Regions from separate parts of the Hungatella sp. L36 genome, predicted to be linked through region 2. Evidence: predicted binding sites of a transcription regulator. Region 2 holds the regulator's gene; the other holds the start of a gene.
The links. Region 2 encodes HrcA, which represses chaperone genes, less so after heat shock. Its sites were predicted from a motif close to TGTTAGCACTCNNNNNNNNNGAGTGCTAACA; they were not measured.

Region 1 (8,170 bases), on a different contig from region 2:
AGGTGGATGATACCGCCTTAAATGCCCAGGATATCGGAGGCCCGGCCGATGCGCCTGCATTTTCCATGTCACGGGCGGATGCGCGCGCACTGAAGGAAAGCATGGCCGGTACGGACGAAAAGAAGGTCTGGTTCTGCGCGGATTCGACGGTTAAGACGGGGGCGGTCTCCTACAACATTGTGGGGGAGATACCGGGACGGGACCGGGAATCCATGATTCTGCTGTCGGCCCATTACGACTCCTATTTTTCGGGGTTTCAGGATGACAACGCGGCGGTGGCCCTGATGCTGGGAATCGGCAGGGCTCTCATACAGAGCGGATACCGCCCGGAAAAAACCATTGTCTTCTGCGCCATGGCGGCTGAGGAGTGGGGGATGGCGGATTCGAAATACGACTGGTCAACCGGTGCGTGGCAGCAGGTTTCCGTCGTCCATCCGGAATGGCGGGGGAAGGTGGCGGCAGATTTTAATTTTGAACTGCCGGCTCACGCACATGGAAAAAAGGACGCCATACGCACGGTGTACGAGTATGCGGATTTTCTGGAGTCCCTGCTCGGGGGCACCGGTGTGGGAAAGGACGTGTATCCGGAAGGCGTGGCTGTGCTCTGTCCCGTCGAGACCATGTCGGACGATTTCTCCATGGCGATCTCGGGCATTCCATCCATGGTCAACGATTTCACGTCGGGCCAGTTTATGGAGACCCACTACCATACGCAGTTTGACAATGACGACTATTACGACGAGGCGGTATACCGGTTTCATCATGAGCTGTATGGATGTCTGGTCATGGCATTCGACCGGACGGCGGTAGCGCCCCTTAATTTTGAGAGGCTGTTTCTGGCGCTTAAGGACAGCCTGGATCTCGACTATTCGGAGAAGACCGGAGCCGGCGGAGAACGGCTGAAGGAGCTGACGGAAGAGGCGGCCCGGCTGGGAAAAGCGGTTTATGAGCAGGTGCGCCGGATTAATGAGAAGTGCCGGAATCAGGAGCAGCCCTGGAAATACCGGGAACAGTACCGTGAGCTGGAAGCCGTCCTGATGCAGCTCTTTAAAATGGAGCAGGACAGCTTTGTAAGGCTGGACTGGCACGACGAGGTCTGTTTTCCGCAGGAAGCTGTGCGGAGAAATTTAAAGCTGGTGCGGACCGCTGTCGAATGCCTGGAAAACGGCCATGGGCGGTGTGCGCTGGAGGCCATCTACGGGATCGACAATAACCGGTATGCATTTCAGTTTGACGAGGAGGTGTTCCGCCATTTTACGGATTACGTGATGAATCAGGAGGCGGGGCGTCTGCAGTGGGGAGCCGGCCGGATCGTCCACCACGAAAATCTGTTTCATCTGGTGCAGCTTCTAAAGGGCAAGCTGGAGGAAGAGGATGAGGATTTTACGGAAGAGCTTCTGATCCTTAAGCGGGTGGAGGAGAACCAGCTGGCCTGCTATTTGGACGATATTGAATATATGAACCACGCAATAGAAAAAATGATACAGAAATTAAAGGAGATAACAGAGAACGAATCATGGAAAGTGACCGATTGTACCGAGTGAAAAGAGAAGATGTGGAGAAGCTTAAGGAGCTGCTGACAGCATGTTTTGCCAGGGACCCTCTGTACTGCAAGCTGATCCCTGATGAAGACACGAGGAAACGGCTGATGCCGGAGCTGTTTGAATGCGATATGGAGGAATTCTTTGAGACGTGTGAAATCTACGCGGACAGCCCGGAAATTAATGGAATCATTGTAGTGGATGACGAATCGGAGCCCTATAATCCGGTGCATTACTATCTGACAGAGGCGGCCGCGACGCTGCGGACAGACGGGTATCTGATCAAGGAGGACCCATCACTGAAGACGTTCTGGAATTTTGCCATGGGACGGGACTATTTAAATTCCAAATGGACGGACCAGCTCCACCAGGAGGAGCGGTTACATATCATTTATCTGGCCGTGAGGCCCAGGATGCAGCACCACGGAATCTCGGCTCTGCTTTTAAATGAGGCGATCGATTACGCGGACCGCCACAGGCAGATGATCTCACTGGAGACGCACAATGAAAAGAATGTGGCGTTTTACCAGCACTTTGGATTTAAGGTGTTCGGGGTGGTGGAGAAGCATTTTGATTTGAAGCAGTATTGTATGATACGTGAAGTATAGAGAAGCTGGCGGGAGCCGGTGCAGGAACAGACATCTGTCCTGCGCCGGCTCCCGTTTATCGCTGCTCCAATCCGTTAATACACGTAATACGACAGGGTCTCTGTAAAAGCAAAGCCCAGTTTCCGATAAAGTGCAAGCGCCGGTTCGTTGTCCCCGGATACCTGAAGCAGGACGCGGCTGACCGGAAGGTCCTCCGGCTGCGGCCTGGCCGACCGGTTTAATTCCTCAATGAGCGCGGCGGCGGCACGGGTTCCGATTCCCTGATTCCGCAGGGATTCCTGAATCTCGAGACCATAGAAGTAAACGGTTTCATTTTGAAAAATGAGGTGGAAGGAGCCGGCAGGCTGATCATTAACGTGGATGGTATAGAGCGTGTCCTCATCCCGGGGGCTGAGTGCGGGGGAGAATTTGACCGCCCGGCTGTCCAGGCCGGGAGACGGCGCGGGTAGGCGCAGCTCCATCATGTGTTCCTGGTTTAATAGCTCCGCCCCGATGGCGTCCAGCGTATGCTTCGCGTCGGCGCAGGAATCATCGGCCAGGAAGAGGAGATCGCATTCGCCCGACTCCTTCAGCAATTCTTCCAGCAGCCGGGTAAAATGCCCGCGTCTCCGGCAGGACGGGAGCGTGAAGGCGCTGCAGCTGCATGTCTCAAATTCGTTAAAAATTGCAGAAAATGCGGATAAGAGCGTTTCTTCGTCGTATAATAGAAAGAAAAGACAGCCGTCTTCCGTGGGAAAGGTGAGTGAAGTCTGATCGTGCGACCGGCATGCGGTTTCTAGGGCATGCAAGTCTTCCAGCTGATGGAGGTCTAATTGTTTTGTGCGTATGATTTTCATGGTGTTCTCCCTTTTCTTTTCCGGAGGAAATATCAGCACTGCACTGCGCAGTACTGGTGTATACAGTATAGTACAAGAAACCATGTGATTTCAATCAAATATTTTCCATATTGCTGATTGTTTCTTTGAAATATGGGTGATAGAATAAAACCAGTGGATATAGTGGAGGGATTATTTTGAAAAAGAGAGATGAGATACCGGTTTGTGATACCTGGAACCTGGCGGACATTCTGCCGTCCGATGAAGCTTGGGAAGCGCTGTTTCTCGAGACTGAGAGAGAACTGGCCGGTTATAAGGAGTTTGAAGGACATCTGGCCGAATCCGGCGAGGTGCTGTTTCAGTGTTTGAAATTCGATGAAGACATTTCACTGAAGATTGAGAGGCTGTTTGTATACGGAAGAGAGAAATCCGATGAGGATACGGCAAAGGCGAAGTATCAGGATTTTTCGGCAAGAGCCCAGGCGCTCTCCTATAAGGCAGCAGGACTTTCGTCTTATATTGTTCCGGAGATTCTGGCCATGGATGAGTCTGTGCTGAACGGATTGATCCGCACGGAGAAGGAGCTCCGCCGGTATGCCCGGACATTTGAAATCATCATGAAGAAGAAGGCGCACACGCTTTCTGCAGGAATGGAAGAGCTTCTGGCAAGGTCCATGGAAGCGACCCAGAGCCCTTCCGATATTTTTAACATGTTTAATAACGCGGATGTGAAATTTCCGTCCATCACAGACAGTGAGGGAAAGGAAATTCCCGTCACCCACGGAACGTATATTCCGCTCATGGAGAACCGGGACCGCCGTGTGAGAAAAGAAGCATTTCAGTCCATGTACAGCGTCTACGGCCAGTTTGCCAATACGCTGGCTGCGACGTTCGCGGCAAACGTAAAGCAGGCCTCCTTCTATGCGAAGACCAGAAGTTACGCCTCCAGCCGCGCCTATTATCTGGCGGAGAACGAGGTGCCCGAGAGCGTCTACGACAATCTGGTGGCGGCGATTCAGGAAGGCTTACCACTGCTCCATGATTATGTCGCCGTCAGAAAGAATGTGCTGGGGCTGGATGAGATCCACATGTACGATTTGTATACGCCCATGGTCAGCCGTGACGACAGCCGGATTCCCTATGAAGAGGCGAGGGAGATGGTGAAAAAGGGCCTGGCTCCGCTGGGAGAGAAGTATCTGTCCCTTTTACAGGAAGGCTTTGACAACCGCTGGATCGATGTCTATGAGAATGAAGGAAAACGCAGCGGCGCGTACTCCTGGGGCGTCTACGGAACCCACCCGTATGTGCTGCTCAATTACAGCGGCACTCTGGACAGTGTGTTTACCCTGGCCCATGAGATGGGGCATTCCCTGCACTCCTGGTTTTCCGATCAGGCGCTGCCTTACGTAGATGCGGGATACAAGATTTTCGTCGCGGAAGTGGCGTCCACGTGCAATGAGGCGCTGCTGAACCGTTATCTGCTGGCCGTGACGGAGGATAAGAAGGAGCGGGCGTATCTTCTGAACCATTTTATGGAGAGTTTCCGGGGAACGGTGTTCCGTCAGACCATGTTTGCGGAGTTTGAGGCCGAGACCCACAGGAGAAGCGAGGCGGGAGAACCGCTCACGGCGGAGCTGCTCTGCAGGCTGTACCATGAGCTGAATGTAAAATACTTCGGACCGGAGATGGTGGTCGACAGCGAGATCGATTATGAGTGGGCGAGAATCCCTCATTTCTATACGCCATTTTACGTATATCAGTATGCGACGGGCTTCTCGGCGGCCATGGCGATCAGCAGCAGGATCCTGGCCGGTGATGAACAGGCCCTGGAAGGCTATTTCAAGTTCTTAAGCGGCGGCAATTCCATGCCTCCGATCGAACTTTTAAAGCTCTGCGGCGTGGATATGTCCACAGCCCAGCCGATCAGGGAGGCTCTGGCCGTATTTAAGGAACTGCTGGAGGAATATAAGACGCTGTAGCGAAAAGAGGGGAGCAGGGATGAATCTGTATCAGATGATCTTCAAGAGAAGATCCATTCGAAAATTTAAATATGAAGCGGTACCGGAGCAGCTGTTAAAGGATATTCTGGCCTTTGCAGGCTGCGTGGCGACGCTCTGCCCGGAGATTTCCATAAAGATGGAGATTAAGGAGAATATAGAGAAAGACCTTCACGTCAAGGGCTTGTGGAAGGTGGAAGCGCCGTATTACCTGGTGTTTTATTCGGAAGATAAGGAAGGCTATATGATGAATGCCGGATATGTTCTGGAGCCGGTCCTTCTCTATATGACCGGAAAAGGCCTGGGAACGTGCTACCTCGGCAGCACCCGCATCCCCGGAGCGGAACCGGCCGGGATGAAGGCGGCCATAGCCGTTGCGTTTGGATACCCCAAATCCCTGCTGTACCGCGATCCGGCTACGGCAAAGCGTCTGCCGTTAAAAGAACTCTGCGTGTTTAAGGATGAGATCGGCGAGCCGGTGAAGAATATCCTGAAAGCCGTCCGTCTGGCACCTTCGGCCATGAATACGCAGCCCTGGCGTTTTATCGTCTACCATGACAGAATCTATATTTTTTCCTGCAAGGAATTTCTCCCGTCCCAGACCATGGTGGCGATGAGGGATTTGAGCATGGGAATCATGCTGTCTCATCTGTCCATCGCGGCGGAGGAGCTGTGGCTGAATTTAAAGATCGAAGTGGAAGCGCAGATGGTAAAGAAGTCTTATAAGAGCGGCGCCTACGTGGCAACTGCATTTCTGCTGGAATAATGCCGGACTGTGTTTCAGGCATGGATACAGAGAATGGATAATAGAAGAAAATCGAGACATCAAGATAAAAAAGGGACAGCCCCTTCGGAAATCGCTGCCGTTATGAAACGGCAGACGGATCGCTCCGGGGGGCTGTCCTCATTTTCTATTCTAAAGGGGGCTGCGGGGATATGTGTTATTCAATGGTGATGTAGTGGTTTTCTTCAATCTGCTTTGGAGCTTCCTTCGGAACGGTCAGCTTCAGGATGCCGTTGTCGAAAGCAGCCTTTATGTCTTCCTGGCGTAACTGGGATCCAACGTAGAAGCTTCTCTTGCAGGAGCCGCTGTAGCGCTCTTTGCGGAGGAAGTTCCTGCCCTCGCTGTCTTCGGAAGAGCCTGACGCCTCGGCAAAGATGGTCAGATAGCCGTCCTTTAATTCGGCACGCACATTCTCCTTTTTGTAACCCGGAAGTTCCACGTCGATGATGTAATTGGTTCCGTCATCTTCAATATCGGTTCTCATAAGCGTTGTTCTGTTCTGAACAGAGTCGTTAAAAAATGGATCGTTGAAAAATTCATCGAATAAGTTGTTTCTTCTGGATAATAACATAGGTTCTTCCTCCTTATTTATCTGCACCGCTTTTGATGCGGTGTTGTTGTTTGATTTGTTCTAGGTGTAATATAACACAAATTGTTAGCACTGTCAATAGGTGAGTGCTAATTTTTCTTGCGATTTCTTTTATTACCTTATATAGACCGGTGGTACGGCGAGAAAGACGCTTGAAACAGCCCCTTACTTATGATAGAATTGGTAAGAATAGAGAAAATGTGAGGAACGAAGGAGGAGACTATGATTAATCAGTTGATTCAGAGGATTCAAAAAACAAAGGCACCCATCTGTGTTGGACTGGATCCGATGCTTGGCTATATACCGGAGCATGTGACAAGAAAGGCATTTGATGAGTTTGGTGAGACACTGGAAGGCGCAGCGGAGGCCATCTGGCAGTTTAATAAAGAAATCGTGGACCATGTCTATGACATTATTCCATCTGTAAAGCCGCAGATCGCCATGTATGAGCAGTTTGGGATCGAAGGACTTAAAATATACAAGAGAACCGTCGGCTACTGTCAGGAGAAGGGACTTCTCGTGATCGGCGATGCGAAGAGAGGGGATATCGGTTCCACCTCCGCGGCGTATGCCACGGCGCATATCGGCCATGTGAAGGTGGGGAGCAGCGTGCTTACCGGTTTCGGTACCGATTTCCTGACTGTGAATCCATATCTTGGCACCGACGGGGTAAAACCGTTTGTCGATGTCTGCAGGGAGGAGGACAGAGGCCTCTTCGTGCTGGTAAAGACCTCCAACCCTTCCAGTGGTGAATTCCAGGATCAGCTGATCGGCGGCAGACCGCTGTACGAGCTGGTAGCAGACAAGGTAGTGGAATGGGGAGCAGACTGCATGGATGGCGCTTACAGCAACGTCGGAGCCGTAGTGGGTGCGACTTACCCGGAGATGAGCAGAATCTTAAGGAAACTGATGCCGAATACCTACTTCCTGGTACCGGGATACGGTGCGCAGGGCGGCACCGCCGAGGACTTAAAGTACTGTTTCAATGAAGACGGACTCGGCGCCATCGTCAATTCCTCCAGAGGCATCATCGCCGCCTACAAGCAGGAGAAATACGCGAAGTTTGGCGCGGAGCATTTCGGTGAAGCGTCCAGACAGGCCGTGATCGACATGGTTTCCGATATCAACAGCGTACTGTAGGAGGAATCATGGCGCAGAGAAAAGTAACAGCCTTTGTGGATAGTCAGGAAAGGCTGACAGAAGATGTATACAGCATGTGGATCCGGGAGGAGGAGATGGCTGCCCAGGCAAAGCCGGGACAGTTTATTTCTGTGTATACAAAGGACGGAGCAAAACTGCTTCCGCGCCCGATCAGCATCTGTGAGACGAATAAAGAAACCGGTATGCTGCGGATCGTATATAGGACCGTCGGAGCGGGAACGGAGGAGTTCTCCCGTTACCAGGCGGGAGATACGGTCGATATTATGGGACCTCTCGGCAACGGATTCCCGCTGGAGGAAGCAGCAGAGGGAAAGACCGCCTTCTTAATCGGCGGCGGAATCGGGATTCCCCCCATGCTGGAGCTGGCGAAGCAGTTACACTGCAAAAAAGAAGTGATTTTAGGATATCGTGATGTCCTGTTTTTAAATGAGGAATTCGCCCCTTACGGGGAAGTGGTTCTTGCGACAGAGGACGGAAGCGCCGGAACAAAGGGCAATGTCATTGATGCCATCAGAGAGCACGGTTTAAAGGCGGACGTAATCTTTGCCTGTGGTCCGACTCCCATGCTGCGCGCGTTAAAGGCCTATGCCGCCGAGGAGAGCATCACCTGCTTTCTGTCTCTCGAGGAGAAGATGGCCTGCGGAATCGGCGCATGTCTGGCCTGCGTATGCAAGA
Region 2 (8,170 bases):
AAGATCTTTTTATCATCGTTATGTAAATTGCCCCGTCTCAATACCTCTTCCGATATGTGATCACGGATCGCCTGATATCCGAATTTTTTGATCCAGTTCGGCGAGCAGGTCAGTGTATCGCTCTTAATATCCCACTCGAAAATAATGTCTGTCGCCTGATTTAAGATAATCTGGCACCGTTCCAGACTCATCTTCAGCTCCTCATCCGCCTTTCTGCGCTCTGTAATGTCGATCAGAATGCAGTAAAAGACGGGCTGGCCGTCCCGCATGACCAGCTGTCCATTATCCTGAATGACAAGATAACTTCCGTCCTTGCAGATCACACGGTATTCGATCTCCTTGGTGTTTCCGTTCTTCATCTGACGGATCACGTCCAGACGCGTGCTCTGCAAATCTTCCGGCACGATCATCCGGCTGAACTTATTCTCAAGGACCGTCTCCATCTCATCTCTTGTATAGCCGAACATCTTTAAAAAACCGTCGCTGTAAAATATAAGCTCCAGATCCTCATCGTCCCTGCAGCAGATAACGCCGCCGGGGATATTCTGAATCAGCGCGTCCAAGTTAGAGTTTTTCTCCTCCAGTTCCTTTGACTGCAAACCGACCAGACTCCGCAGCACCCGCACATCTTCCTGTGTCATGCGCTGCAGATCGGATTCCCACGCACGGTTCGGAAGAGAGTGATGAAGTCTCATCATATACCCGACGCCGTCCTCAAACCGGCAGATGCCCGTTGCGCGCACCACACGCTCGCCGTCCTCCAGAACTTCCCGCTTTCCTCTGACGTAACAGCTTCCTGAAAAGGAATAAATATGTCCGGCGAGAAGTGATACCGCATAATCCGCACTCAGGATCTGATAATCGTACTTCTTTCCGTTCTGATCCGCCTCAAAAGCGTTTAAGATGTTCTCACGTCCATTTACTCTATTGTATCTTCCTGCACCAGTCCATTCAATATCGTCAGAAATCATCTGACCGACCTGTTCCATATCCTGCTCTTCCAGACAGACCTGGTGAAACCGCCTGACAAACTCTAAAACCTGCCGCTCTTCTTCTGTCATCCCTTACCCTTTCCGGATTTCCCCAAAGCCGAAACTGATATGTTTCTTTTACTGATTTCTATTTTACTGGTTTTTACTGTTTTTTACAAGATACAACCAATTATATTTTGTGTATTGTATAAAATTGTAAGGATTCATAAATTTTTACAAGAATTTTCAGTAAATGAAAAGGCCGCCATCAGGGATTACTGCCTGATGACGGCCTTATCAATAACTGCTATTTAAAAATTCCTTTTTTCTTATGCTTCTCGCCCTCGGAGCTGTCGCCGCCCATCGCCTCATCAAACCGGCGCAGCGCCTCCTTCTGAGCCTCATTCATACGCTCCGGCACCTGTACAACCAGTGTGACATAATGGTCGCCGCGGACTGCCTTGTTTCTCAGAGACGGAACGCCCTTGCCCTTTAAGCGGACCTTGGTGTCTGTCTGGGTTCCGGCCTTCACCTCGTATTCCACGTCTCCATCCACCGTCTTGATACGGATCGGACCGCCCAGCGCCGCCCTGGTAAAGGAAATCGGCACGGTGGAGAATATGCTGGTATCCTGACGTTTGAAGATCGGATGGCCGGATACTACGGCCTCGACCAGTAAGTCGCCCCGCTCTCCGCCATTGGTTCCAGGTTCACCGGCTCCGGCCAGACGCACGCTCTGTCCGTTATCGATGCCCGCAGGAATTGTGACCTTAAACTTCTTACGCTTTGTAATATATCCGGTTCCATAACAATCCGGACATTTTTCTTTTATGATACGGCCTGTTCCGCCGCAGTCCGGACAAGTCTGGACATTCTGTACCTGACCGAAGAAGGACTGCTGGGTATACATGATCTTACCTTTTCCGTTACACTTCGAACAGGTAACGGGTGAGGTTCCCGCTTTCGCCCCGCTTCCGTGACACGACGCACATTCCTCTTTATAATTAAGCTCAATCTCTTTTTCGCATCCGAAAATCGCATCTTCAAATGTGATCCGGACACTGGTCCTGACATTGGCGCCCCTCGATGGTCCATTATAACGGGCACCGCTTCTGGATCGTCCGCCGCCAAAAATATCGCCGAAGATATCGCCAAAGATATCTCCCATATCTGCGCCGGAAAAATCGAAACCGCCGAATCCGCCCGGTCCGCCGTTTCCGTCAAACGCAGCGGAACCAAACTGGTCGTACTGGCGTCTCTTATCTGGATCACTGAGCACGCTGTACGCCTCGGAAGCTTCTTTAAACTTCTCCGCTGCGGCAGCGTCGCCGGGGTTCGTATCAGGATGGTATTTTTTTGCTAATGCCCTGTAGGCCTTCTTAATCGCCGCATCGTCTGCGTCTTTGGGAATGCCGAGGACTTCATAATAATCTCTCTTTTCTGCCATCTTAGGTCTACCTTTCACTCATCGCTTTACCTGGTTCCGGCCCTTCATGCCTGCCGGACAACCAGATATGAAAACTGCGGAAAAAGTGCTGTATCACTACAACACTTTTTCCAAAGCCCTGTCAACTGACCAGACTATCTTACACCTCTTTGTAGTCTCCGTCAACTACATCGCTGTCCTGATAGGAAGCTCCGCCGCCTGCGTTATCCGCACCAGCGCCCATATCAGGGCCGGCACCTGCAGAACCCTGGGCAGCCTCATATACTTTTGCAAACAGTGCCTGAGCGCTGTTCATCAGCTTCTCTTTGCCTGCCTTGATGTCTTCGATCTGCGCGTCTGTCATCTCTTCGATCGGAGCTCTGTTGATGGCTTCTTTTAAAGCGTTTAAATCAGCTTCTACGGCAGCCTTATCATTGGCGTCAATTTTGTCGCCTACTTCCTGTAAAGCCTTCTCTGTCTGGAATACCATGGAGTCGGCGTCATTTCTCGCATCAATACCTTCCTTGCGCTTCTTATCCTGAGCCTCGAATTCAGCCGCTTCTTTTACAGCCTTATCGATATCATCATCGGACATGTTGGAGCCGGAAGTGATGGTGATGTGCTGTTCCTTGCCTGTTCCAAGATCCTTAGCGGATACGTTTACGATACCATTGGCATCGATATCAAAGGTAACCTCGATCTGCGGAACGCCTCTTCTTGCAGGCGGAATTCCGTCTAAACGGAACTGGCCGAGTGTCTTGTTGTCTCTCGCGAACTGTCTCTCGCCCTGTACAACGTGGATATCAACCGCTGTCTGGTTGTCAGCCGCTGTGGAGAAGATCTGGCTCTTCTTTGTCGGGATTGTGGTGTTTCTCTCAATCAGTCTTGTCGCTACGCCGCCCATGGTCTCGATGGATAAGGACAGTGGAGTAACGTCCAGAAGAAGGATATCGCCTGCGCCGGCATCGCCTGCCAGCTTACCGCCCTGAATGCTGGCGCCGATCGCCACACACTCGTCAGGATTTAAGGTCTTGGACGGTTCTTTTCCTGTCAGCTGTTTTACTTTTTCCTGTGCTGCCAGCATACGGGTGGAACCGCCTACCAGCAGAACTTTTCCAAGCTCGGAAGCTGTGATTCCGGCATCTCTTAATGCGTTCTGTACCGGAACAGCCGTGCGCTCGATCAGATCGAGTGTCAGCTCGTCAAATTTCGCTCTCGTTAAGTTCATATCGAGATGCTTCGGGCCTTCTGCCGTAGCAGTGATGAACGGTAAGTTGATGTTGGTGGTTGTGGAGGAGGATAATTCCTTCTTAGCCTTCTCTGCAGCTTCTTTTAATCTCTGCATAGCCATCTTGTCACCGGATAAGTCTACGCCCTCTGTCTTCTTGAATTCGTCTACCATCCACTGGGTGATGCGGTTGTCGAAATCATCGCCGCCCAGACGGGTATCGCCGTTTGTAGAAAGTACTTCGATTACGCCGTCGCCGATTTCGATGATGGAAACATCGAATGTACCGCCGCCTAAATCGTATACCATGATCTTCTGCTCTTTTTCATTGTCAAGGCCGTATGCCAGCGCTGCTGCCGTCGGCTCGTTGATAATACGCTTTACATCAAGGCCGGCAATCTTGCCTGCGTCCTTGGTTGCCTGACGCTGTGCGTCGTTGAAGTATGCAGGAACCGTGATAACGGCCTCTGTTACCTTCTCGCCCAGATAAGCCTCTGCGTCTGCTTTTAACTTCTGCAGAATCATCGCGGAGATTTCCTGCGGTGTGTAATTCTTTCCGTCGATCGCTACCTTGTAGTCTGTACCCATATGTCTCTTAATGGAAGAGATGGTTCTGTCCGCATTGGTAACCGCCTGACGCTTTGCAGGCTCACCTACCAGTCTCTCACCGTTTTTTGTAAATGCTACGATAGATGGTGTTGTTCTTACACCCTCACTGTTCGGAATAACAACCGGTTTTCCACCTTCCATAACAGCCACACAGCTGTTAGTAGTACCTAAGTCAATACCAATAATCTTGCCCATAGTTTTTTCCTCCTATAATTGTCTTTACTCTCAATTTTATCATTTAATGTTCAGCTCATCTAAGCTCGAAAGAACCTCGCTAAGATTCGTGAACGACGTTCGCACTAAACTCGAATAGACCTCGTTAAATGCTCACAGTCAATTGGCTACCTGAACCATGGAGTGTCTCACCACGGTATCCCGGTAGGTATAACCCTTCTGAAGTTCCATGGCGATCGTATTCTCGCCAAGGGATTCGTCATCAATATGCATCACTGCGTTGTGGAAATTCGGGTCAAATGGCTGACCCACCGCTTCGATCGGTTTTACACCTGCATCCTCCAGCGTCTTCATAAGCTGTTTATATATTTTTTCCATTCCTTCTGCAAACGGAGCGCCCTTATCCTCCTCCGGAACGGCTGCAAGGCCTCTCTCGAAATTGTCGACAACCGGAAGTATCTTTTCAATGATGTCTCTGGCGCCGATTTCAAACATGGCAGATTTTTCTTTTTCTGTTCTCTTTCTGTAGTTATCGAACTCGGCCATATTCCGCTGCAGACGGTCGGTCAGTTCCTCTATCTTGGCGTCTTTCGGATCTTTCTTCTCTTTCTTCTTTCCAAAAAATCCTTTTTTCTCCGGTTCTGCCTGCTTTTCTTCTGCCGGCTCTTCTTCTCCGGTTTTTTCCTCAGCGGCGTCCTCAGCACACGCTTCTGTCTCCGCGGCCTCTTTTTCGCCTTTTTCTATTTCCTTTTCAACGGAACCGGCGTCTTCAGCCTTCATGGCCTCTTCTACCAGTTCCTCTTCTATTCTCGTCTCTTCGCTGCTCACTGTTCTTCCCTTCACCTTTCATCTTTTTTCAGGATCGAATCCAGCTGCGTCATGAGATTCCGCAGCGTATTCAAAACCTTTTCATAGTCCATACGCTTTGGACCGATGATACCGATCGTTCCCCTCAAGCCCTCGCCCAGCTCGTAATTCGCTGTGACGATACTGCAGTCCCTCATCGTCTGCACCGGCGCTTCCTCGCCGATATAGACCTGAATTCCCGAACTGCTTTCTGAACTGTTCACATCATCGACCAGCTCCTGAAGGAGTTCTTTCTGTTCCAGCGTACCGATCAGACGGCTCGCCATCTCTCCGTCGCTTAACTCCGGATACTTGAAAATGTTCGTGGCGCCGCTGGTGTAAATCTGCAAATCATCGTCGTCCGCCCGGATTGCTTCCGCAACCTCGTTGAGAACCCGGTCGACCACCTCGCTGTGTATGCCGGCCTGCTCCTTTAATCTGCTGATCACGTCCAGATTGATTTCCTCTATGGTCAGCCCGTTTAAGGCATTATTAAGAAGAATGTTAAGATTTAAAAGCCCTTCATCGCTTAGCTGCTGGCTGATGGGGATCATGGTGTTCTTAATCATATTTCCCTCTACAACGATGACCACCAGAAGCTTTCCATCATCAACCTTGGACAGCTGGATGAATTTCAGCTTGTTTCTATGATACTGGGGAGCGCTGATCAAAGCCGCGTAATTCGTGTTCTGCGCCAGGATTCTCGCCATCTGCTTCAGCAGAAGCTCGACCCGGTCCACACGCTTTAGCATCAGTTCCTTGATTTCAGTAAACTCTTCTTCTTTCTCCTGCATGATCTGATCCACATAGAAACGGTATCCCTTATCGGAGGGAATCCGCCCGGCCGACGTATGCGGCTGTACAATGTATCCCAGCTCCTCCAGATCAGACATCTCATTCCGGATCGTGGCTGAACTTAAATTCAGATCGGTGTACTTGGAAATAGTTCTGGAACCAACCGGTTCGCCGGTTTCTAAGTACGTTTTAATAATGGCCTTCAAGATCGTAACCTTACGGCCGTCCAACTGGTCCTTATCGTTCAACCCGCCACACTTCCTTTCTGAGCCTTCCTGTTAGCACTCAACGTTTGGGAGTGCTAACATCTTCATTTCATAATATATTCTTTTTTCCCTCATTTGTCAATACATTCGATTGAAAATTTTTTGAGAATTTTCTGTGAACTTCTTCTTTACAAATTATAAAGCATTTTATTGAAGTAAGACAATTGTTCGCTGCCGTTCCAGGAGCCAGCCGGGACCGAACAGGATGCAGAGGGCGGCAGGGGCGGGGGCGGGGAACTGTGACAAATGTTACAAACGTATTGCCAGTATTTCCTTGACATTTAACAGTTTTGTAATATAATGAAAATTGATACACCATAACAACGCATTTTTCTATCATATTTCACGGAAAAATCATAATATTGCGAGGTAAATCATGAAAAAGAAATCAGGAAAGCTTCTTCTGATGCTGTGTGTGACGCTCCTCTGTACCCTGTTTTTATCCATGACGGCTCTGGCTGCCGAAGAAAAGGGCGCTCTCACGGCCGTGGATGGAAACCATATTACAGGGTGGCTGAAGGACAACGCGGAATCCGACGAGACGGCAGCGGTTGAACTGCATATTTACAAAGACGGAGCCGCCAAAGCGGCAAAGGTCATCACAGTACCGGAAGAAAGCTACAGCGAAGAGGCAGGAAAGTCCTATGGAGACGGCTGCCGTGCATTTGACTATAAGATCAGCTGGGAAGAAATAGGCGGAACCTCTTATAAAGTAGAAGCCTGCCTGGTAACCGGAGATGAGAAAACACTTCTTACCGGCTCCCTGGAATACAAACCGGCACCAGAAGCTTTAAAGAAAACTGAAAGCACCAGCGAGGAGATCGGCCCCGGAATTCCGAAAAAAGAGGAGAAACCGGTGGAAGAAACCTTCGGAGGATATAAAAAGGGAGAGTCCCTCGGGATCTTCAAGACCACCGGATACTGTGGATGCAGTAAATGTTCCGGCGGCAGCGGCCTCACCTATTCCGGTACCGTGCCGCAGGCAAACCACACCATATCAGCAGACATCACCGTACTTCCCCTTGGAACAAAGGTGATGATCGGTGAAACCGTTTATACGGTGGAGGACATCGGAAGCGGAGTGGACGGCCACACCGTGGATCTCTACTTCTCCAGCCACCAGGAAGCACTGGACTATGGAGTAAAAAAACAGGAAGTATTTCAGGCAATTGCGGAGTAGATCCTGAATTATAATATAAGAAGAAAAACCTTTCAATCAACACATCAGAACGAATAGAGACGCCTTATAAAACATCGGGCGTCTCTATTTTTTTATTCATATCCTTGACAAATCTGGAAAATAGTGTAAAATGTGTACTTGTACCTCATTTATTACAAAACTGTTACATATATTTATAATATATTAAAATATGTTACAGCTAGTAAAAAAGAAAGGATGTATTTATTACATGAAACGATTGAAACGAAATCAACTGTTCTTCGGAACTTTACTTATGATGACATTTTTATTAGGTACCGCCGTCCCGGCTCTCGCAGGGCAGACACCCGGAGTTCTGGATTGTGTGGAGGGCGACAGCGTCCGGGGCTGGGCCTGGAACAGCTCCGATCCCGCTTCCGCGGTAGAAGTCAAGGTCACAGTCACCAATCAGGCGACAGGACAGACAGAGGCCGAGTACACGGCTCCCGCCGATGACTACCGGGAAGACCTGGTCAGGAAAGGCACCGGAACCGGCAATTACGGATTTGAAGTGATCGTACCGTGGGAATCGTATGAAGACGGTTCCTATCTCGTTGAAGCCTACGCATCAGGAATGAAGCTCTCCAGCCCGAAGGTACACAGTGTCGGCGATATGCAGGTCATGAGCTCTGACGGAAGCGCAGGAACGCTCCGCTC

Region 1: H8S80_RS03520 (Hsp20/alpha crystallin family protein) is a predicted target of HrcA. The motif match lies at 6,399-6,429, and genes of this name have one in related genera.

What each region holds. Positions count from the first base shown of each region.
Region 1 is NZ_JACOPC010000001.1:804,810-812,979, forward strand. Features, by position in the region: gene H8S80_RS03495 (M28 family peptidase) at 1-1,544, shown strand, start outside; gene H8S80_RS03500 (GNAT family N-acetyltransferase) at 1,517-2,149, shown strand; gene H8S80_RS03505 (GNAT family N-acetyltransferase) at 2,224-2,985, opposite strand; gene pepF (oligoendopeptidase F) at 3,162-4,943, shown strand; gene H8S80_RS03515 (nitroreductase family protein) at 4,963-5,727, shown strand; gene H8S80_RS03520 (Hsp20/alpha crystallin family protein) at 5,903-6,316, opposite strand; gene pyrF (orotidine-5'-phosphate decarboxylase) at 6,557-7,474, shown strand; gene H8S80_RS03530 (dihydroorotate dehydrogenase electron transfer subunit) at 7,483-8,170, shown strand, end outside.
Region 2 is NZ_JACOPC010000005.1:241,548-249,717, forward strand. Features, by position in the region: gene H8S80_RS14735 (diguanylate cyclase domain-containing protein) at 1-1,061, opposite strand, end outside; gene dnaJ (molecular chaperone DnaJ) at 1,279-2,418, opposite strand; gene dnaK (molecular chaperone DnaK) at 2,558-4,429, opposite strand; gene grpE (nucleotide exchange factor GrpE) at 4,568-5,188, opposite strand; gene hrcA (heat-inducible transcriptional repressor HrcA) at 5,248-6,297, opposite strand; gene H8S80_RS14760 (3D domain-containing protein) at 6,692-7,495, shown strand; gene H8S80_RS14765 (3D domain-containing protein) at 7,725-8,170, shown strand, end outside.